2 regions of the Thalassospira lucentensis genome follow, and region 2 is predicted to be linked to the other one. Evidence: predicted binding sites of a transcription regulator. Region 2 holds the regulator's gene; the other holds the start of a gene.
What was found. The regulator HrcA, encoded in region 2, represses chaperone genes, less so after heat shock. The targets are predictions, from matches to a motif close to GTTAGCACTCNCCNNNGGNGAGTGCTAAC.

Region 1 (11,366 bases), 1.6 Mb from region 2:
GCAAGCTTATTCGTAAAATTTACGGTAGTTTTCTGTATAATAATCGCCTACATCAAGAACCCTTCAACGATCCGCGTCACCAGCGCCAAACAGAAATACAGGACTTTTCATGAGCTACGATCGCCAATGGGTGGCTGATGCCATCAACATCATCGAAGCGGACTTCAACCGGTCTGCCGACACCCATCTGATCCGTCTTGATCTGCCGTCACTTGATGGCATAGGGCTTTACCTGAAGGATGAATCGACCCATCCTTCCGGCAGCCTGAAACACCGTCTGGCGCGCTCGTTGTTCCTGTATGGCCTTTGCAATGGCTGGATATCCAAAGACACCCCGATCATCGAGGCATCAAGCGGCTCCACTGCCGTGTCCGAAGCCTATTTTGCCCGCCTTCTGGGGCTGCGCTTCATTGCCGTGATGCCTAAATCAACGTCGCAGCAGAAAATCGATCAGATCGCCTTTTATGGTGGCGAAAGCCACCTGGTCGATCACAGCGGTCAGATTTATGCCGAATCACAGCGCCTCGCGCGCGAGCTGGGCGGCCATTACATGGACCAGTTCACCTATGCCGAACGCGCAACCGATTGGCGAGGCAACAACAATATCGCCGAAAGTATCTTTGATCAGCTCAAACGCGAACCCCATCCGGTTCCGCGCTGGATCGTGGTCGGTGCCGGTACGGGCGGGACATCTTCAACCATCGGCCGCTATATCCGTTACGGACAAATCCTTGGCATGGGATGCGAACTTTGCGTCGCCGACCCGGAGAACTCGGTTTTCTATGATGCCTACGAAACCGGTAAATGCGATATCACCGGGGAAAAGGCATCGCGCGTCGAAGGCATCGGCCGCCCCCGGGTCGAACCCAGTTTCAACCCGACTGTGGTTGATCACATGATCCGGGTGCCTGATGCTGGCAGTTTTGCCGCCCTGCAATATCTCGAAAGACACATGGGCCGTCGTTGTGGCGGGTCGACCGGCACTAACCTGATCGCCACCCTGTCACTGATCAGTCAGATGAAAAAGGCCGGTGAAACCGGATCGGTCGTGACCCTGCTGTGTGATGGCGGTGACCGCTATCGCGACACCTATTACAACCCGGACTGGATCGCCAGACAGGGTATCGACCTTGCACCTTGGCATGCGGCCCTCGAAGCCTTTGATAAAACCGGTGTGTTTGAAATGCCGATGGATTGCTGCACGGCTCACTGACCATCGCCATGTGACTGGAAACAAAAAAGACGGGCGGATTTCTCCGCCCGTTCAGGTGCTTCATCAAGGTTGAGGCAAAACTTAGCCCGAAATCGCGATCTTGCGCGGCTCCGGCTTCACTTCCGCTACTTTAGGGAGAGTGAGCGTCAGGACACCGTTCTTGAACGATGCCGCAATCTTGTCTGCATCGACGGTATCGGGCAGACGGAATGAACGTTTGAAGCTGCCATAGGTGCGTTCGACAACGCGGGCACCATCATTGCTTTCACGGGTTGATTTCTTTTCACCCGTAATCGTCAGGACACCTTCAAGCACCGAGACATCAACATCGCCCTGTTCAACACCCGGGAGTTCGGCGGAAAGTTCGATATTGTCATCGGTCTCATGGACATCGATACGCGGGGTCAAAAGCTTTTGCGGCGCTTCATTGCCATTTGTATCGGCAGAATTCACAAGCCCGTCACGTCCAAAGATCGAGCCGATCATACGATCAAAATCACGTCCGAGAACACCAAACGGATCACCATATGCCGGACGCGAAACCAAACGACGAGCAGTACCATTTACAGTCTGAAGACCAGTCATAATTACCCTCCTAAACAGACAGGTAGTTCTTGCGCCGCAGGTCCAGTCATGCTGCAACCCTGACGCGTACAAGGCCACCATGGCCCTTCAATTCAACAAATAGATCAGGGCGATTTTTCCGCAAGTAGGCGCACGCATTTTTTTGAAAAAATTTTTGCACCTTACTTCACTATCCTCCCTGCCCTTATCTGCCCGATCATTCCACAAGACGGAAAACCCTTGGGTCCCTATGGCGCGAACAGCAATTTCCAACTAGCTTCATGTCATTGTCGGCAGGAACCCCTGCCCCCACTGATACAGGACACCTCCATGAGCCACCTTTTTACGCCGCTCTCCATTGGCAAGCTTGAACTGGAAAACCGCATTGTCATCGCACCGATGTGCCAGTATTCCGCCGCGAACGGAAAGTTTACCGCATGGCATGACATGCATCTGGGCAATTTGGCCCAATCAGGCGCCGGCCTTCTGATTATAGAAGCCACCGCAATCGAACCGGAAGGTCGCATTACCTATGGTGATGTTGGATTGTGGGATGATGAAACCGAAGCAGCTCTTGGCAAAACCATTACCGCTGTGCGCAGCCATTCCGACATGCCGATTGCCATTCAACTGGCCCATGCCGGACGCAAGGCATCCTGCGAAAAGCCCTGGGATGGCGGCGGCGCCATCGCGCCAGATCACAAAAATGGCTGGCAGGTTGTTGCACCGTCTACAGTTCCGTTCCGTGCAGGTGATCCAGAACCCGAAGCACTAAGCACGTCACGCATTCGAGAAATCGTTCAGAGCTTCGCGGACGCTACAAAGCGTGCGGATCGCCTTGGTATTGACGCGATCGAGGTTCATGCGGCACATGGCTATTTGCTGCATCAATTCCTGTCGCCGCATTCCAACAAACGTCAGGATGACTATGGCGGGTCGCTTGAAAACCGCATGCGGATCGTGATCGAGGTTTATGATGCAGTTCGCGCCGCGTTCGATCCTTCCAAACCGGTCGGCATTCGCATTTCGGCATCCGACTGGGTCGAGGGCGGCTGGGATATTGACCAAAGCGTCCAACTGGCACGCGTCCTCAAAGAACGCGGCTGCGATTTTATCGATGTATCATCCGGCGGTCTTCACATTGACCAGAAAATCCCCCTTGGTCCGAACTATCAGGTTCCCTTTGCGGAACGCATCAAATCGGAAACCGGCATGATCACCATCGCGGTTGGCCTGATCACGGAACCAGAACAGGCAGAAGCCATCGTCTTCACCGGTCAGGCCGATGCCATAGCGCTTGCGCGCGGCATACTCTATGACCCACGCTGGCCCTGGCATGCTGCTGCAGCACTTGGTGCCGAGGTCAAGGCTGCCAATCAGTATCTGCGCTGTCAGCCAAGAACGCTGAAAAAACTGTTCGGTTAATCCGGAAAATCCCCGCATCTCATCTGGCTGCGGGGATTATTATCTCAATCGATACCGAAACAAAAAAGGGCCTCGCAGTGCGAGGCCCTTTCCGTAGTGAGAAGGTCGGTTGGTGGTAAAGCTTAGAAGCCCATACCGCCCATGCCGCCCATACCACCCATGCCGCCCATGTCAGGCGCGCCACCGGAGGATTTGTCTTCCGGCTTTTCAGCGATCATGCATTCGGTGGTGATCAGCAGACCTGCGACCGATGCTGCGTCCTGCAGGGCAGTACGAACAACTTTGGCCGGATCGATGATGCCTGCTTTGACCAGATTGGTGTATTCACCTTTCTGGGCATCGAAGCCGAATTCAACATCATCCTGCTCAAGCAGCTTGCCAGCGACAACCGCGCCATCAACACCTGCGTTCTGAGCGATCTGACGGACCGGAGCCTGCAGCGCGCGACGAACGATGTCGACACCGATGGTCTGGTCGTGGTTTGCACCTTCAAGACCGTCAAGAGCACGGGTTGCGTACAGCAGGGCCGTACCACCACCAGCGACAATGCCTTCTTCGACAGCAGCGCGGGTTGCGTGCAGGGCATCATCAACGCGGTCTTTGCGTTCTTTCACTTCGATTTCCGAAGCACCGCCGATTTTGATTACGGCAACACCGCCAGCGAGTTTCGCCAGACGTTCCTGCAGTTTTTCACGGTCGTAATCCGAAGAGGTTTCTTCGATCTGTGCTCGGATCTGGCCAACGCGGGCTTCGATCTGTGCTTTCTCACCGGCACCATCAACGATGGTGGTTTCTTCTTTGGTGATGGTGATCGACTTCGCGGTACCGAGCATGTCGAGCGTTACGCTCTCAAGCTTGATGCCGAGGTCTTCGGAGACAACCTGACCACCGGTAAGGATGGCGATGTCTTCGAGCATTGCTTTGCGACGGTCGCCGAAGCCCGGTGCTTTGACAGCAGCGATTTTCAGACCGCCACGCAGCTTGTTGACGACCAGCGTCGCAAGAGCTTCGCCTTCGACGTCTTCAGCAATGATAAGAAGCGGCTTGCCCGACTGAACGGCAGCTTCCAGAAGCGGCAGCAGCGGCTGCAGCGAGGAAACTTTTTTGTCGAACAGAAGAACATACGGGTTGTCGAGTTCGGCAACCATCTTTTCCGGATTGGTTACGAAATACGGCGAAAGGTAACCACGGTCGAACTGCATGCCTTCGACAACGTCGAGTTCAGTGTGCAGGCCTTTGGCTTCCTCGACGGTGATAACGCCTTCATTGCCAACCTTTTCCATGGCTTCAGCGATCATGTCGCCGACTTCACGGTCACCGTTAGCCGAAATGTTACCGACCTGAGCAATCTCATCCTTGCCCGACACTTTACGTGCACGGCCCTGGATGGCTTCGATTACTTTGGTGGTCGCAAGATCAATACCGCGTTTCAGGTCCATCGGGTTCATGCCGGCAGCAACGGATTTGTTGCCTTCACGAACGATTGCCTGTGCGAGAACGGTTGCAGTGGTGGTTCCGTCACCAGCCAGATCGGCGGTTTTGGAAGCCACTTCGCGCAGCATCTGTGCGCCCATGTTTTCGAACTTGTCAGAAAGTTCGATTTCCTTGGCAACCGAAACACCGTCCTTGGTCACGCGCGGTGCGCCGAAGGACTTTTCGATGACAACGTTACGGCCTTTCGGGCCGAGCGTCACTTTAACGGCATCAGCAAGGATGTCGACACCACGCAGCATTTTCGCGCGTGCGTCGGTGGAGAATTTTACTTCTTTAGCAGCCATAATATTCTTTCCTCTCTATGAGACGGATGAACGTGGATTTAAGTCACCAGAAGGCTGACTTATTCCATGATGCCCATAATGTCGGACTCTTTCATGATCAGCAGCTCTTCGCCATCGACCTTGACTTCGGTGCCCGACCATTTGCCGAACAGAACCTTGTCACCAGCCTTGACGTCAAGCGCGACAAGCGAGCCGTCTTCTTTGCGAACACCGGAACCGACAGCGATGATCTCGCCTTCCTGCGGTTTTTCTTTCGCGGTATCCGGGATAATGATGCCACCGGCAGTCTTGGTGTCGGATTCGACACGACGCACCAGCACACGATCATGTAACGGACGGAACTTCATGTTAGACAACTCCGTGTTTAAGTATGGCTCGATTAAGTACAAAACTAACCGGGATGAGCCCGTATTAGCACTCACCCCCGGCGAGTGCTAACAGCATGTATTGAAGCCATCGGAATTTGTCAACAGAAGAGAGCAAAAGGACGCAAAAATGTCATGATTTCAGGGTTTTTCTCGCACTTGCGAGAATTAAATCGGTGCCCTTTGCCCGCGCACCGCGTCATGATCATTTCGGTGAAATATCTCTATCACGCGCGCAGTCTCATGACAAAGGGCAATATTGTGACGTCATTCCTCATATCTGTCATACCCACCCTGGTAGATGCTTTCCGAGATTTTGTTTCAACCAAGGTCCCAAGCATCTTTATAAGTTATGTTAAGTGAGATATTCGTATTGTTGAACATTGGCCCGACCGGAACGCTGGCCTGCGGTTTGCCCCCCCTTCCAAAAAGGTGATTCTATGAAGCTTGAATCTCTGGAAATCCCCGAGGTAAAATTGCTGTTCCCGAAAAAATTCGAAGACGAGCGGGGCTTCTTTTCTGAAACCTATAATCAAGACGTGTTTGCAAAAGCCGGGATTACCCAAGGCTTCGTCCAAGACAATCATTCGCTGTCAAAAACCGCCGGTGTTTTACGTGGCCTGCATTTTCAGCGCGAACCATTTTCCCAGGATAAACTCGTTCGGGTTTTGCGTGGCCGCATCCTTGATGTCGCGGTCGACATTCGCCCCAATTCGCCGACACTTGGCAAATCGGTTATTGCCGAAATCAACGCAGATGACTGGAACCAGATTTTTGTTCCGCGCGGCTTTGCCCACGGTTTTCTGACGCTCGCCCCCGATACAGAAGTTGTCTACAAGGTAAGTCGCCCTTACACCCCATCTGCGGAGCAGACCATTCTCTGGAACGATCCTGATCTTGCGATTGATTGGCCGATGGATGAAAGCCGGTTGGTACTTTCGGCCAAAGATGCCAATGCCATGTCGTTCAAGGACTACCTCAAAATGGTCTGAGACCGAAGCTAAACCCGGGATTACATCCGATGCAGGCTGCGCAAAACGGATCGCAGATAGTCGCGATACGAACTGGCACCAAAAGCATCAATCAGCTTTTCAAATTGACCCTCATCAATTAGGCCTGTGCGTAATGCTATTTCTTCGGGGCAAGCAATTTTAAGGCTTTGCCGCTTTTCTACTGTTTCAACAAAGTTTGCGGCATCAAGCATCGCACCGTGGGTTCCAGTATCAAGCCAGGCATATCCGCGCCCCATCTTTTCCACCTGCAACTGCCCACGTTCCAGATACGCATTATTGACATCGGTAATTTCAAGCTCGCCACGCGCCGATGGTTTTATGGTTCTGGCGATTTCAACAACCTGCGCGTCATAGAAATACATCCCGGTCACGGCATAATTCGATTTCGGCTCTTTCGGTTTTTCCTCAATTCCCTTTGCCATTCCATTGTTATCAAATTCGACAACACCGTAGCGTTCCGGGTCCTGCACATAATAGGCAAAAACCGTTGCACCGGCGGTCTGCCTCATCGCATTGCCCAAAAGCTCGGTCAAACCATGCCCGAAAAATATGTTATCCCCCAGAACCAAGCAGCACGGGTCGTTGCCTATAAAAGTTGCCCCGACCCTAAACGCGTCGGCAAGACCGCGAGGTTCTTCCTGTACCGCATATTCGATCTGGAGCCCCCACCTTTGACCATCGCCCAACAGTTCGCGAAATAACGGCAAATCTCGCGGCGTACTGATCAAAAGAATTTCTCTGATTCCAGCCAACATCAACGTAGTCAGCGGGTAGTAAACCATTGGTTTATCGTAAACCGGCAAAAGCTGCTTTGACACAACCATCGTTGACGGGTGCAATCGCGATCCCGTTCCACCCGCTAGAATGATGCCTTTACGCATTTTCTATCCGCCCGCTTCAAGATTGTTCAAACATGCCGGAAGGCTCTCCGAAATATCGGGCAGCCCATAACCGAAAGTATCGGTAAATTTTTGTGTCGACATTATGGAATAGGCTGGACGCCTGGCAATCGTTGGAAAGGCATCAGAGCTTACCGGATCAATCCTGCAATTTCTTCCGGTCCAGTTTGCCCCAAACTGCTCAACCGCAGCATCATGAATACGTTTGGCAAAATCAAACCACGTCATCTGATTACCGGCAACAAGATGGTAAGTCCCAAATCCGGAGAAAGCCGGATCAACTATCAACGGCAACAATCGCAATGTTGCATTCGCCAGATCAATTGCCGATGTCGGACATCCACGCTGATCATTCACGACCGTCAAGGCATCGCGTTGTGCCATCAATCCCAGCATCGTTTTAACGAAATTCTTGCCAAACGGGCTGTAAACCCAGGCTGTACGGAAAATAAGGTGACGTTTAGCCGCAACCCTAACCGCGTTTTCGCCTGCCAGTTTGCTGGCACCGTAAACGCCAAGTGGCGCGACCGGATCATCTTCCCGATAAGGGTGGTTTGCCCCCCCATCAAAAACATAGTCGGTTGAAAAATGGATCAGTGGAATATGAAGATCGTCGGCAGCCCGGGCCATCATATCAACCGCATCGCAATTGACCTGATAGGCGTTCTCACGATCATTTTCGGCAAGATCAACAGCCGTATAAGCAGCAGCATTGATGACAACATGCGGCTGATTGTCCCGAATTGCCGAAGCAATTATCGACAGATCAGATAAATCACACTTGCTTCGATCCATGAGTATTAAACGGACTTGCGGGAAAGTCGCACCACATAGCGCCAGACTTCGTCCCAATTGGCCGTTTGCGCCAAAGACAAGTGCATTAATCATCACTATTTCACCGTTCCGAGCCGCTCACCTGCATATTTATCTTTCAGGATCGGCTCCCACCACGCCCGATTTGCCAGATACCATTTCACAGTCTGCTCCAGACCGCTTTCAAAGCTGTGTTTTGGTTCCCAGCCAAGCTCGTCGCGTATCTTCGATGGATCAATCGCATACCGCCAGTCATGCCCCGGGCGGTCAGTGACAAACCGAACCTGTGCCTCGAAGTCACTTTTCACAGCGTCGAACTCGAAGCGAGTTACAACGTCAAAGATGCTGCGTACAACCTCAATATTTGCAACTTCGTTGCAACCACCGACATTGTATTTCTCGCCAATTCTGCCCTCAGTCAAAATGGTAAAAAGCGCATCAGCATGGTCTTCAACATGAAGCCAGTCCCGCGTATTTTTACCATCGCCATAAACCGGCAATTCCTTGCCATGCAAAACATTCAGGATCATCAGAGGGATCAGCTTCTCGGGGAATTGATAGGGCCCGTAATTATTCGAACAATTGCTGATAATCACCGGCAACCCATACGTATGATGCCAGGCGCGCACCAGGTGATCCGATCCCGCCTTGCTTGCAGAATATGGCGAATTGGGCGCATAGGGGGTTTCTTCTGTAAAAAGCCCCTCGTCCCCAAGCGAACCATATACCTCGTCAGTCGAAATATGGTGAAATCGAAATTTCGACCTCCTATCGGCAGATAAGCCGTTGAAATAATCCCGTGCTGCTTCCAGCAGTGTGAATGTGCCAACAAGGTTCGTCTGAATAAATTCAGACGGCCCATCAATCGAACGGTCTACGTGGCTTTCTGCCGCCAGATGCATCACAGCGTCGGGCTGAAAATCATCAAATATCCGGTCAAGTTCCGCCCGGTTGCAGATATCCTGCTTCACGAAACGATAGTTGGGTAACGAAGAAACACTTTCAACAGTGCGCAAATCGGCCGCATATGTCAGCTTATCAAGGTTGAGAACCTCGATCTTTTTCTGCCCGGCCAAAAGCCGGCAGACCGCCGACCCGATAAACCCTGCACCACCTGTCACAATGAGTTTCATCAGCCCCGCCCGTTTGTCCGCCTTTGTCGCCCAAAATAACGACTTTATTCCACCGTAACCGACTTGGCGAGGTTACGCGGCTGATCGACATCCGTCCCCTTGTGAACAGCCACATGATAGGCCAGCATCTGTACCGGAATCGTATAAAGGATTGGCGCAACGAAATCGGCAACCTTTGGCAGTTCAACCGTGGCGGATGCCATATCACCAAGCTTCGCAAGCCCCTCTGCATCGGAAAGGAAAATCACCCGCCCGCCACGTGCAGCCGCTTCCTGCATGTTCGATGCAGTTTTTTCAAACAGCTCGTCGGACGGCGCAATCACGATGATCGGTACCGATTGATCGATCAGGGCAATCGGGCCATGCTTCATCTCGCCTGCAGCATATCCTTCGGCGTGGATATAGGAAATTTCCTTAAGCTTGAGCGCCCCTTCCATCGCAATCGGATAGCCAAGACCACGCCCCAGATAAAGCACATCGCGTGCATCTGCGATATTGATCGCAAGCTCGCGGATCTCATTGTCATGATGAAGAACTTCCGCCGCATGTTTTGGCACTTCGGTCAACGCATTGACAATGGCGGCCTCTTCGTCCTTGGCAAGCGTGCCGTTATCACGTCCGATCGTCACCGCAAGGCAGGCGAGAACGGTTAACTGCGTCGTGAATGCCTTGGTCGAAGCCACCCCGATTTCCGGACCGGCATAGGTCAGCAAGACCACATCGCTTTCGCGTGCAATCGTACTTTCCGCCACATTGACAATGGAAACGATCTTCTGCCCCTTGGACTTGGCATAACGAAGGGCCGCCAGGGTATCAAGCGTCTCGCCAGACTGCGAAAGGAATAGCGCAACGCCCCCTTTGGGAAGCGGCGGGCAGCGATAGCGGAATTCAGACGCAATATCGATATCAACGCCCAGTCCGGCGTAACGTTCGATCCAGTGCTTTGCCACCATACCGGCATAGTAGGACGTGCCACACGCGACAATCGTCAACCGGCTGACATCATTAAACGAAAACGGCATATCAGGCAGTTTGATCGTGCGCGTCGCCGGATTGATGAAGGCATGGAGCGTATCGCCAATTACCGCAGGCTGTTCAAAAATTTCCTTCTGCATAAAATGGTTATAGTTACCCTTGCCCATCATGGCCCCGGAAACAGCCGACAGCTTGGTTTCGCGGGTAACGTCATTGTCATGCTCGTCACGGACCTGAACGCCATCGCGGGTCACTTCGACCCAATCACCTTCTTCAAGGTAAATCAGCTTGTTCGTCAGGTGCGACAGTGCCATGGCGTCCGATCCAAGATACATCTCGCCCTCGCCCAGACCAACCGCAAGCGGCGTACCACGGCGCGCACCGAAAATCACGTCATGCTGCCCGGCAATCATGATCACCAGTGCAAAGGCACCCTCGATGCGATGCAAGGTGGCGGCAACCGCATCACGCGGCGATTTGCCCTGATCAAGGAATTCAGACACAAGATGAACGATAACCTCGGTATCGGTATCCGTGGCAAAAACCCGGCCCTTGCTGGAAAGCTCCGCCTTGATTTCCTGATAATTTTCGATGATGCCGTTATGCACCACTGCGACCTTGCCGTCAGTGTGCGGATGGGCATTGTTTTCAGTCGGCACACCATGCGTTGCCCAACGGGTGTGACCAATCCCGACATCGCCCGACAACGGTTGTTCAACAAGACGGTTGGCAAGATTGATCAGCTTGCCCTCGGCACGGCGACGGTCGATATGACCATTCACAAGCGTTGCAATCCCGGCACTGTCATAGCCACGATATTCAAGCCGCTTGAGCCCCTCAAGAATACGGTCGCTGACGCTGTTCTTGCCGATAATGCCGATAATGCCGCACATATTACTGTCTTCCCCGTCGAAATTTTGCCCGTCGCGCGCAAATGCGGCGCGTCAATTACCGTTACTTGCCCAGAAGGGCCTTCATCTTTTCGCGAAATAGCTTGGCCCACCCCGGCTTATCAAGCCTTTGCGCACGCTCAATCACCAGAGCATCGGCCTCGACCGTGCCAGTAATCGTGCTGCCCGCACCAATAATGGCACCCTCGCCTATCGTTACAGGGGCAACCAATGCCGAATTGGAGCCGATAAATGCACCAGCCCCGATATCGGTATGCTGTTTGCGGTATCCGTCGTA
Region 2 (11,366 bases):
AGTCCGGTCGGGCAATATGCATGAAGATTGCCGAACCCTTGCCGGGGACAGGTGGATTGTCATTGTGTCCAAGCACGACAATGATGTTGTAAAGCCCGTCTTTACGAAACAGCTTTTCGTGGCTGGCATCAAACGGCAGCTTTACAGGTCGGTTGTAATCGGGATGGGCTGGATCATCGCACCAGCCGTCTGAAAAGGAAATCGTCGTTACCGGAAGATCGGTGTGTGGGCAGGGCCGACGATCCGAACGATACATGACATAATGCAACCGCCAGATTCCTGCTGGAGTTTTGCCGTCTCCTTCAGTCTTGGCATGGGAAGATACCATGCCGTTTTTCCCAAGCGCACAGCAAAATTCCCTGTCTTCAAAGTGCAGCAATCCATCTGTCGAGACAATCATTTCGACAGGTTCGAACGGGGTAGTGAGTAGCAGGTTACTTTGCATCGGTTCGAAACTCTAAATCCCGGATACATTACGTATTGATCTCAGGGCGCTTTGGAGAAAATCGCGGGAAGATGCTGAAAAACAACAAAGGTAAATTTGTGGCAACGCAGTCTCAGCGGCAATCAGGTTACGCAAGGTTGATACGGTAATATTTGCGGCCAGGTCCTCGGGGTAACCAAAAATACCTGTGGAAATGGCGGGAAAGGCAATGGATCGCAGTCCGTCCTGCCGGGCGAGGAGAATGGAATTCCGGTAACAGGATGCGAGAAGTTCGGCCTCACCCTGATCTCCGCCGTGCCAGACAGGCCCGACTGTGTGGATCACATATTGGGCTGGAAGGTTGAATGCTGGCGTCAGACGGGCATGGCCGGTTGGACAGGGGGCCAAGGGTTTACATGCGTGCGTTAGTTCCGGCCCGGCAGCACGATGTATGGCACCACAAACACCGCCACCTGGCAAAAGAACCTCGTTCGCAGCATTTACGATGGCATCGACTTCAAGGCCGGTAATATCGGCTTCGACGATATGTATCGTAGCGGATGGAGTTCGATATGATCGCTTGTCAGAAGACATAGACACGGAACAAATCCTTTGCCTGATAGATCCCCCACCAATTGAGATTATGTATTTTTTTGGTTTCGTGTCAAAATAAGGACGCCCCGCACCGGAAGAACCGGGCGGGGCGGTTAAAGCCATTACACATCAACCGGCTTATTTGCCGAGACGCGTCACACCTTCTTCAATCAGTTTGGCTGCTTTTTCAGCGCCTTCCCAGCCGGTGACTTTAACCCATTTGCCTTTCTCAAGGTCTTTGTAACGCTCGAAGAAGTGCTGAATCTGATCGCGCAGAATTTGCGGAAGATCTTCATGGGATTTGATATCGGTGTAATATGGATCGATTTTATCGTGCGGTACACAGATCAGTTTTTCATCCTGACCGGCTTCATCTTCCATCATCAGCACGCCAATCGGACGGGCGCGGATAACCGAACCGGCGACGACAGGCTCGCGGAACATGACCATGGCATCGACCGGATCTCCGTCAAGGCCAAGAGTGTTCGGGATGAAACCGTAATTGACCGGGTAATACATCGAGGTATGCAGGAAACGGTCAACGAAGACAGCGCCGGAGTCTTTGTCGACTTCGTACTTGATCGGCCCGCCCTGCGGGATTTCGATGACGACGTTAACGTCCCAAGGAACATCTTTGCCAACGGCAATCTTGCTGAGATCCATTTGGGAAAATCCCTTTCGCTTTTTTACTGTGCCCTAGGGTACAGACTGAATTTGCAGCCTTCGGTGGTACCAAGACCAAATTACCGAAGATGAATGGTGCAGCCTCTTTTATCTCGAAAATTCGGCAGTTCCAAGGCTTCGCACATGCATCATTGGTCGAAATTCATGCGGTAGCCGATTCCGGAATGGGTTGCAATGTGTCGGAACGAGGAAGATAGCGATTTTCATCGTTTATAAGCTGTTGGAAGTGATGGTTATTGTTTTGTGATCCCGTATGCCGTGAGGCAATTTTACGACCATGATAAAGATGCAGAACTGGTGAACAATACTCTACATTTTTACGCTTCAGACCGGACCGCAGTAGACGAAGAACAAAATCTGAATCCTCAAGGCCGTGGCCTTCATAGGCCTCGTCGAAGCCACCAACACGTTCAATATCTTTACGGAAAACCGCCAGATTGCAGGTCTGCGCCTTGCGCCAGCAAGCCATATGTTTCCATAACCATGGCCCTTTATGAGGTAGTCTTACAAACTGGAACGGGCGATTACAAAACCCGAATAGCGCGATTAAGAACAAAGCCGACCGCGGCCATTTATGGAATGCAATATTTTTGGCCATCAGGTATTTGGTTAGTCGCTTTTTGATAAAGACTCGTTTGCCCGCGACCAGACAGCCTTCTTCTGCTGCATTACGGTGTCGGGCGACAAAGTCGGGCATCACACAGCAATCGCCATCGATAAAGATGACAAGTTCACCTTCGGACATGGAAATCGCACCATTGCGCGCGCGCGCAACGCGAAAGCCTGCGTCTTCTTGCCAGAAATGTTTAATAGGTAAAGGGCAATTAGCTGCAAAGTCTTCAATAACCTGACGTGTTTCGAAGCTTGATCCGTCATCTGCGATAATGATTTCAAAATTGCGATCTGATTGATCAGCAAGTGAATATAGGACCAAACGCAACGCGTTAGGCCAATTGTAGGTCGTTACTACGACCGACACCAATGAAGTCATTTCCCCCGAAATTCCCCAACGTCTGTTTTGCTAAAACAACTTGTCCCAACTGTTATTTTCTTACTTATTAACGTGACTACTCAAGCAGGACAATGGACAAGTCAGTTAAAGCTTTTTTCTCTCGACAGTGATGCCGTATGCGGGTTGATCAATTCGCGGATCCAGTTGGCGGTCGCAATTACGGCGGGGTCCTTTTCCCTTGCCGGGCGTATGAGTAGCCGGTACCACCAATGCGATACGAAATCGGGGAAATTAAGCGGTACCAGTTCGCCGCGGTCAACAAAGTTGCGCGCAACGACATCAGTGCTGGCGACGATCCCCTGACCAGCGCGAGCGGCTTCGAGTGCCCAGATGTGATGGCTGAAGGTCCAGCAATCATCGAGCGAGAAAGTTGCCTGATCAAACCAGTTTGCAATTTGGGAAAATTGTTCGCTATCGCTGTCGATCAGCAGGATATCGCGTGGGCCGAGTGAACCGACATTGATATTGCAAGGATCAAGCCCGCGCTTTTCCAGCCATTCCGGCGCGGCAAAAGCATTGTAAATTTCGGGTGTGAGAAGTTCCGTGACCCAGCCATCCAGACCCGGCAAATCTTTTGGCGCGATCTGAAGCGCGATATCAATTTCCAGCGGATCGAGATCATCATCAAATTCGATTTTGCGAAACTGGACAGGGATGTCGGAGGGCATGCGGGCCTGCAGGCCGCCAAGCTCGTTCAGCAAAATCGTCAAGGCAGGGGTTGCCAGTGCACCGATGCGGATTGCCTTTCCCTTGTCCGGGCCAACTTCCCCGGTTATGTCTGCAATGCCGTCCAGTGCCTCGGTGAGGCGGGGCAGTAGCTGTATTGCCGATTTCGTCAGACTTAAACCACGTCCCTTACGGACAAACAGGACAACGCCGAGGCATTCTTCGAGTTGTCGAAGCTGGTGACTGATCGCACTTTGCGTGACATGCAGTTCTTCGGCTGCCGCCTTAACACTTTGGTGGCGGGCGGTGGCTTCAAAGGCGACAAGCGCGCGTAATGGGGGCAGTTTGCGGCGCATCGAACATTTCCGTAGGACAAGGTTTTTATGGTTCGTTCCTGTGTAGCAGGCCTGAAAGTGGTTTGGGGCAAAAAATTCTCATCAATCGCTGAAAAGTCCTCATTCGTATTTTTCAATTTTTGCGGGCACACTGATGAATGAAAAGGGTTTCCGGCTGATCAATAGATAGTCTCCTTGCGCCACCCCGCAGCAGTCTCCCCGTTGTCGGAAACCCCCTTTTTACTTCAGTGATCAGGATCAAAGGTAATGACCGGGACGCTTTTGCGCCTCAGCGGTAATTTTCGCGGCGTTTTATGGATGACAGCGGCGATGGCATCGGGCGTTTTTGTCGATGTCTGTGCCAAGCTGGTATCCCATGATGTGCCGACCGCACAGATCCTAGCCATGCGTGCGGTAACCACAGTGGCTGTATTCTTGGTCATCCTGACGTTTATCGGTACCCGGTCAATCCGGACCAAGCGGCCCTATGCCCATCTGGCGCGCGGGATGTTGTGGTATGGATCGCTGTTTTTTGTGTTCTTTGCACTTCGGCAGATGAGCATTGCCGAGGTTAATGCCTATCTGTTTATTGAGGCATTGCTGACCGTGATGCTGGCGGTTGTGATACTGGGTGAAAAGCTGACAGCGCGCAAAGTGACTGCCACCGTGCTTGGCCTTGTCGGTGTCTGGGTGATGTGTGTGCCGAAGATGGACGGGTTTGGCGTGCCGCTCGGCGTTGCGGCCGCCCTGATCGGGGCATTCTGTTTTTCCGCCCAGACGCTTTTTGCCAAAGTGATGACCCGGACAGAGACGAATTTTTCAATGCTGTTCTGGCCACAGATTGTTGCCATTGTCATCTGGGTGCCGGTCGCGGTTATCATGTGGCAACCAGCCGCCCTTGCTGACTGGCTTTATTCCGCCGGGGCAGGTTTTTTTGCCATTCTGACCAATTATATGGTCCTGCGTGCTGTCCGGGTGGCTGATGCCAGTGTCATTTCACCGGCGGCTTATACGGCCTTGCCGTTTTCAGTGGCGATGGATCTGATCTTTTTTGACATGTTGCCCGTGCCCGTCATTTTTATCGGTGCAGGGATTGTTGTGCTGGCGGTTGCATTGCTTGACTATAAAGGCGGCGCAAAACCGGTACCTGTTGCTCTCGCAGGGCATGACAATGACGATGATGATAGCAAGGTCGCGACGGCAAAGGTTTAGCGCACACCCGGTTATGTCCAATGCGGGTATGCGCGATTTTCTCAGTTGATTCCTGAAGATGTATCGCCATGCAATTTGCGGGAATCGTCCGGTGTTTGCGCACGTTCATGCATTCCGTAGTCACGTATGACATGGGCGACACGCAGCCGATAATCATCGAAAATCCGGTTGCGGCCTTTGCCTTGGGCAATGCGGTGTTCCCCGACATTGCGCCAGGCCATGACGGTCTTTTCGTCGCGCCAGAAGGACAGAGATAAAACTTTTCCCGGTTCGGTAAGGCTTTCAAACCGTTCAATCGAGATGAACCCGTCGATGGTTTCAAGGATCGGACGCAGGTCACCGGCGATCGAGAAATATTCGTCACGGTGTTGTTTGTGGGGCAGGACTTCGAAAATGACGGCAATCATGGCTTGATCAGCTCCGCATGCGGGGTGGAAGCGATTTTGAAGAACTGGCGTTCTTCGCGCAGGATGAACTTTTCGCGTTGGGCGAACTCATAGTTTTCACGGCCCAACGGATCTTGCGACAGGCGTGCACGATAAGCTTCATATGATGCCAGATCGGGCAAATGGTAGACACCATATGCGGTCGAGATCGATCCTTCATGCGGGGCGAAATAGCCGACCAGATCAGCCCCGCAACGCGGGATTGCCTCGCCCCAGTTACGGGCATATTCGACAAAGGCGTTCTTTTTGTAAGGATCGATTTCATAGCGGATGAAACAGGTGATCATTTTCAATTTCCCTGGATAGTTGATCGTTTTACGATTTCGCAGAAGGTGATGTGGATGCCTGCCAGAATGTGCGCGGCAGATTGATGATGGCGACGCCGACGAGCGTGCAGAGGATACCGGCAAGAACCGGCGGGCTTATGGTTTCACCAAGCAACAGGCTGCCAAGCACTACGCCGATCCCGGCACGCAGATAGCTTTGACTGGCAACCCCGATTGATCCGAGCGTGCGCAACAGCCGAAAATAGATCAGCAAGGCAATTGCGGTACAAAAGACCGACAGGGCAAGCGTTGCCAGAATGGCGGGTATTGAAGGTGTTATGGCCCAGGGTTGATCCAGCACCAGACTTGCTGGGACCAGAAAGATGCTGGCCCAGATCATGGTTGCTGCGGCGGTTACCGTCGCTGGCAGGGTATTGAAGCGTTTGCCATAGATCGCAGCCCCGGCATAAAGGATCGCCCCGGTAATAATGGCGATTTGCCCGCCGAGATGTAGCCCAAGCCCGGTAAGCGCACCGGGGCCGACAATCAGCACCACACCTGCAATGCCAAGGCACGCACCGGCAAGACGAAACCGGTCAATCCGCTCATGCCGTGTCAGAAGGGCCGTGATCAGGAATACAAAAACCGGTGACGTCGAATTCAGCACACTGGCGAGGCCGCTTTCGACATGTTGCTGTCCCCAGGCTAGGACGGTCCATGCGCCGAGGCTGTTGAAAACCGACTGTATCAGCAACATGCCGATAACCTTGCCATCACGTGGAAAATGTTCGCCACGCCAGGACATGATGGCAAAAAGAAACAACGATGCGATGCCTACCCTGATTGCGATCAGGGTGACCGGCGGGATATCTGTCAGCGCGATTTTGATAAACAGATACGACGACCCCCAAAGCAGGGCGAGCACAACCAGCAAACCAATTTCAAGGGGCAGCGATATTTTGGACGGTGTCATTCGGATCTCCGGGCAGGGGCAATTCCGAACAGATAACCGATTGCTGGTAGTCAATGCTTCGATTAACATCGAACTATGAAAGAAGGACCCGATATTGCCCGCGTGGCTGCATTGCTTGGCGATCCGGCGCGCGCGAACATGCTGACCGCTCTGATGAGTGGCCGCGCCCTGACTGCTGCCGAACTTGCACAAGAGGCTGGTGTGACGCCCCAAACGGCAAGTTCGCATCTGGCAAAGCTTGAAGCCGGGCAGATCGTTACCCCGCGCAAACAGGGGCGGCATCGTTATTTCACGCTTTCAGGCCCAGATATTGTCGAGGCACTGGAAGTCCTGATGGGGATTGCCAGCCGAGTTGGCCATAACCGGGTGCGAACTGGCCCGAAGGACCCGGAATTGCGCAAGGCGCGAGTCTGTTACGATCATCTGGCTGGCGAAATGGGAGTCGCCCTTTTTGCCGCACTTGAAGAACGTGAACTGATCGCCATTGATCATAATGGTGTGATGCTGACCGATGCAGGGGCGGATTTTGCCGCCGGGTTTGGCATTGATCTTATGGCGTTGCGCAATACGCGTCGGCCGCTATGCCGAGAATGTCTGGATTGGAGTGCACGGCAATCACATCTGGCCGGGGCATTCGGGGCGGCATTATTGAACCGGTTCTATGAATTGGGTTGGGCGCAGCGCAGCCGGGACTCGCGTGTGGTCCGCTTCAGCCCGGAAGGCGAAAAGCAGTTCCACACGCTTTGTGACGGTCAGGAGCCCGCGGCAGGAAGAATCAGTTGAGATGATCCCCTAACCCTGCCTCAAAGGCTTTGGGCGAGTTTTTCAAGCTGATCGGCACAAATGCCCCAACCTTCATGAAAGCCCATTTCCTCGTGCGCCTTTCGGTCTTCTTCGGACCAATGGCGGGCGATTGCGGTGTAACGGGTTTTATCGCCTTCATCGGCAAAGGTGACGATTGCGGTCATGAATGGCTTTGCCGACGGGACCCACGCACTTGTATAGGCGTCGGTCAGGACGATTTTTTCATTTTCAACGATTTCAAGATAGATACCCGGATTGGGGAATTCATCGCCTTCGGGGTTTTTCATAACAATCAGGGTTGATCCACCGGGGCGAACATCCAAGTCGACCCGGGCAATAGTCCAGGGTTTGGGAACAAACCATTGTTTGAGCAATTCGGCATCGGTCCAGCAGCGGAAAAGTTTTTCGCGCGGGGCATCAAGCAGTCGGGTCAGGCTCAGTTCATGTGTTTCCGGTTTAAAATTCATGATGGCGCTCCTCTTCTGATTGAGGAGGTAATTTAACAGCCGATCAGTGACGAGACAAATGATGGAACGATTTCACTGGCAGCCCCGTAGTGGCTGTATTCAAACAATGTTGCACCATTGCTTGGCTCCAGATTGAGTTCTACGGTTTCGGCACCTGATTCCTTGCCGGCCATCTGCACAAAACCGGCTGCCGGATAAACATTTCCCGATGTCCCGATCGAGATGAACAGGCCGCAATCGGCCAAGGCAGTATAAATGCGTTCCATTTCCAGCGGCATTTCCCCGAACCAGACAACATGCGGGCGCAGTCCGCCCGGCTTGGCGCAGGACGGGCAGGGGATGCCCAGATCGAGCGGCTTGGACCAGTTGGTCAAAAGATCACAATGATTGCAGCGGATTTTCAGTAACTCGCCATGCATATGGATCAGGTTTTTTGACCCGGCCCGGTCATGCAGATCGTCAATATTCTGGGTTACCAGAAGCACATCACCCGGCCATTCTGCTTCGAGCCGGGCAAGAGCCAGATGTGCCGCATTGGGTTGAACGGCCGGATCAAGCAAGCCTGCGCGCCGGTCATTATAGAAATGATGCACCAGATCGGGATTATTGATGAACGCCTCGGGGGTTGCGACCTCGGAAATGTCATACCGTGCCCATATGCCATCGGGATCGCGAAAGGTATGCAGGCCGCTTTCCTTTGATATCCCGGCTCCGGTCAGAATGACAATCGCGGCAGCATCAGCGCGCAGAATATCGATAATATCAGGGCGAAGTGGCATGGTGGTTTCCATTTGCAATGTTGCAATTGGCTCAGCCTAGCGCCAGATCGCACAAAATGAAACGGCCCCGCCGCGTCTGTGGCAGGGCCGTTTGTAAAACCCGATCCGCTAAAACCGTTTTGTATTCTGCTTTTTAATCCGCCAACTGATCAGGCGGATGTGTCGATGTTGCTGCCCGGTTCATCGCTTTTTGCGGTTTCCTGACCAGCCGGGTTTTTGGTAACCCCGACCATTGCCGGCCGTAGCAGGCGTCCTTTGAGCACATAACCCGCCTGCATTACCTGGGCGACATAGCCATCGGGATAGGCGGGATTCGGCATTTCGAACACGGCCTGATGCTGGTTCGGATCAAGCTTTTCACCCAGCGGTTCCAGCTTTTCGATGCCATTCTGCTCGAACGCCTTGAGCAGGGACTTTTCGGTCATTTCGACACCGTCAATCAGGGTCTTCATTGCCGGGTCGGCATTGGCATCGTTGCCCGCGGCTTCAAGAGCACGGCGAAGGTTATCGCCAACATCAAGAAGATCACGGGCGAATTTTGTGACGGCATAGTTGCTGGCGTCTTCGACGTCTTTTTTGGCGCGGCGACGGGTGTTTTCCACCTCGGCGGCGGCGCGCAACAGACGATCCTTCAATTCGGCAACTTCGGCCTCAAGTACGGCAACGGGATCAGCATTCGCAGTTTCGCCGCCTTCTGCTTCGGCATCCATCGCCTCTGCTGCGACATCTTCAACGGCAGCTTCGTCTGCGCGAGCAGCGCCGCTCAGATCTTCCGGGTTATTCTTTGCGGTTTCCGACATGGCTAACCTGTACCTTCAATTTGTGTGGCCTGACACGCAGCGCCAACGTTTATCCAATCAGTCGCCCGACCAGCTTGGCGGTGTAATCGACCAGCGGAATGATCCGGGCATAATTGATCCGGGTCGGTCCGACAACCCCGATTGCGCCCACAATGCTGCCTTCGGCATTCTGATAAGGCGAAATCACCATCGAAAGTCCCGATCCGCCGAACAATTTATTCTCGGATCCGATGAAAATCTGCACCCCTTGGGCAATCGTGGTGACATCAAGCAATTCAATCATCTGATCGCGTGCTTCGAGCACATTAAACAGCCGTCTGACAGTTTCGAGCTGTTCGATCGTGTCGATATTTTCAAGCAACTGCGACTGGCCCTTGACGATCAGGGACGAACCCTTGACCCCGCCTGCCCATGTCGCAAGCCCCGCATCAATCAGGCCTGCCGATAATTCGTCAAGTTCCTGTTTGATGCGGTCGCGTTCGAGACTCATCAATTGCCGGGCGTCATCAAGTGTCTTTCCGGCCAACCGGGTATTTAGATAGTTCGACGCTTCTGTCAATGCCGAGGTCGGCAAATCGGGCGGAACATCAAGGATACGATTCTCGACATTGCCAGTTTGCGACACCAGAACGGCAAGAACCTTGCCCGGTGAAAGGGCAACAAATTCAATCTGCTTTAAACGGATGCCATCGGTTTTAGGAGCAACGACAAGCCCGGCACATCGTGACAGGCCCGATAGCATGCTGGTGGCTTCGCCCAGCATCTGATCAAGCGAATAGCCCGCCTGTTCACAATTCTTGGTCAATTGATCGCGTTCGGCATTCGGCAAATCGCCAACTTCCATCAGGGCATTGACGAAAAGACGCAGGCCTTTTTCGCTGGGTAACCGACCCGCCGAAATATGGGGAGCGACCAGAAGTCCCATTTCTTCAAGATCGGACATCACATTGCGGATGGTTGCCGCCGAAAGATTTTCCGACATGCGGCGTGCAATCGACCGCGAGCCAATCGGTTCGCCGGTTTCGACATAGGCATCGACGATCTGGCGAAAGACTTCGCGGGACCGCGCATTCATATCGCCCAATAATGTGTCGTCAAACAGCGCCATGTCCAACCTGTCAAAACCAAATGTGCTGCGTGGAATTTAGTGAGGTGTCAGGCAGGCGTCAATGAAGCTGGCAGATTGGAATGGCTCATCCGATATCCAAAGTTGGACACGGATCAGCAACTTGATCTTGAAACCCGTTGAATTCGTCTCGAATCGGGCTTGGTCACGGTTTTTTCGATCACAGACGGGAGATGTTCCTGCCGGGTTTTTGCCGTTATTTTCCGGGAAACTGCTGGACCTTTGCGGCGATGCTCAGTAGCTTTGGCCGCAATTTCAGCTATCGTTGATCAGCCGTAAAGGCCGATCCGATCCAGAACAAAGAGGTTTAGACCCCATGCGTCCATCCGGCCGTAATTTCGATCAGCTTCGCGACGTTTCCATCGAAACCGGTGTTTCCAAATATGCTGAAGGCTCCTGCCTGATCAAATTTGGGGATACCCATGTGATTTGTACCGCGACGGTTGAGGATAAGGTGCCGGGCTGGATGCGTAATTCCGGCAAGGGCTGGATCACTGCCGAATACGGCATGCTGCCGCGCGCAACCGACAGTCGTATGCAGCGCGAGGCCGCGCGCGGTGGTCAGTCAGGACGTACTCAGGAAATCCAGCGTTTGATCGGTCGTTCGATCCGTGCGGTGGCAGACCTCAAGGGCATGGGCGAAATGCAGATGCGCCTTGATTGCGACGTCATTCAGGCCGATGGCGGTACGCGCACCGCATCAATCACCGGGGCCTATGTTGCGGCCCATCTGGCGTTTCAGGGTGTGCGTCGCCTGGGTTTGATCAAAGAAATCCCG

Region 1: groES (co-chaperone GroES) is a predicted target of HrcA. The motif match lies at 5,391-5,419, and genes of this name have one in related genera.

The regions. Positions count from the first base shown of each region.
Region 1 covers NZ_CP136684.1:4,442,358-4,453,723, forward strand. The annotation lists gene R1T41_RS21385 (PLP-dependent cysteine synthase family protein) at 110-1,213, shown strand; gene R1T41_RS21390 (Hsp20/alpha crystallin family protein) at 1,295-1,798, opposite strand; gene R1T41_RS21395 (NADH:flavin oxidoreductase/NADH oxidase) at 2,108-3,202, shown strand; gene groL (chaperonin GroEL) at 3,325-4,980, opposite strand; gene groES (co-chaperone GroES) at 5,040-5,327, opposite strand; gene rfbC (dTDP-4-dehydrorhamnose 3,5-epimerase) at 5,786-6,337, shown strand; gene rfbA (glucose-1-phosphate thymidylyltransferase RfbA) at 6,358-7,239, opposite strand; gene rfbD (dTDP-4-dehydrorhamnose reductase) at 7,243-8,145, opposite strand; gene rfbB (dTDP-glucose 4,6-dehydratase) at 8,148-9,203, opposite strand; gene glmS (glutamine--fructose-6-phosphate transaminase (isomerizing)) at 9,248-11,071, opposite strand; gene glmU (bifunctional UDP-N-acetylglucosamine diphosphorylase/glucosamine-1-phosphate N-acetyltransferase GlmU) at 11,133-11,366, opposite strand, start outside.
Region 2 covers NZ_CP136684.1:1,482,016-1,493,381, reverse strand. The annotation lists gene R1T41_RS07425 (L,D-transpeptidase) at 1-400, opposite strand, end outside; gene R1T41_RS07420 (O-acetyl-ADP-ribose deacetylase) at 458-1,141, opposite strand; gene ppa (inorganic diphosphatase) at 1,157-1,681, opposite strand; gene R1T41_RS07410 (glycosyltransferase family 2 protein) at 1,845-2,693, opposite strand; gene R1T41_RS07405 (LysR family transcriptional regulator) at 2,795-3,736, opposite strand; gene R1T41_RS07400 (DMT family transporter) at 3,983-4,927, shown strand; gene R1T41_RS07395 (antibiotic biosynthesis monooxygenase) at 4,969-5,334, opposite strand; gene R1T41_RS07390 (NIPSNAP family protein) at 5,331-5,660, opposite strand; gene R1T41_RS07385 (DMT family transporter) at 5,689-6,612, opposite strand; gene R1T41_RS07380 (ArsR/SmtB family transcription factor) at 6,688-7,395, shown strand; gene R1T41_RS07375 (SRPBCC family protein) at 7,416-7,883, opposite strand; gene R1T41_RS07370 (NAD-dependent deacylase) at 7,916-8,662, opposite strand; gene grpE (nucleotide exchange factor GrpE) at 8,812-9,462, opposite strand; gene hrcA (heat-inducible transcriptional repressor HrcA) at 9,512-10,570, opposite strand; gene rph (ribonuclease PH) at 10,905-11,366, shown strand, end outside.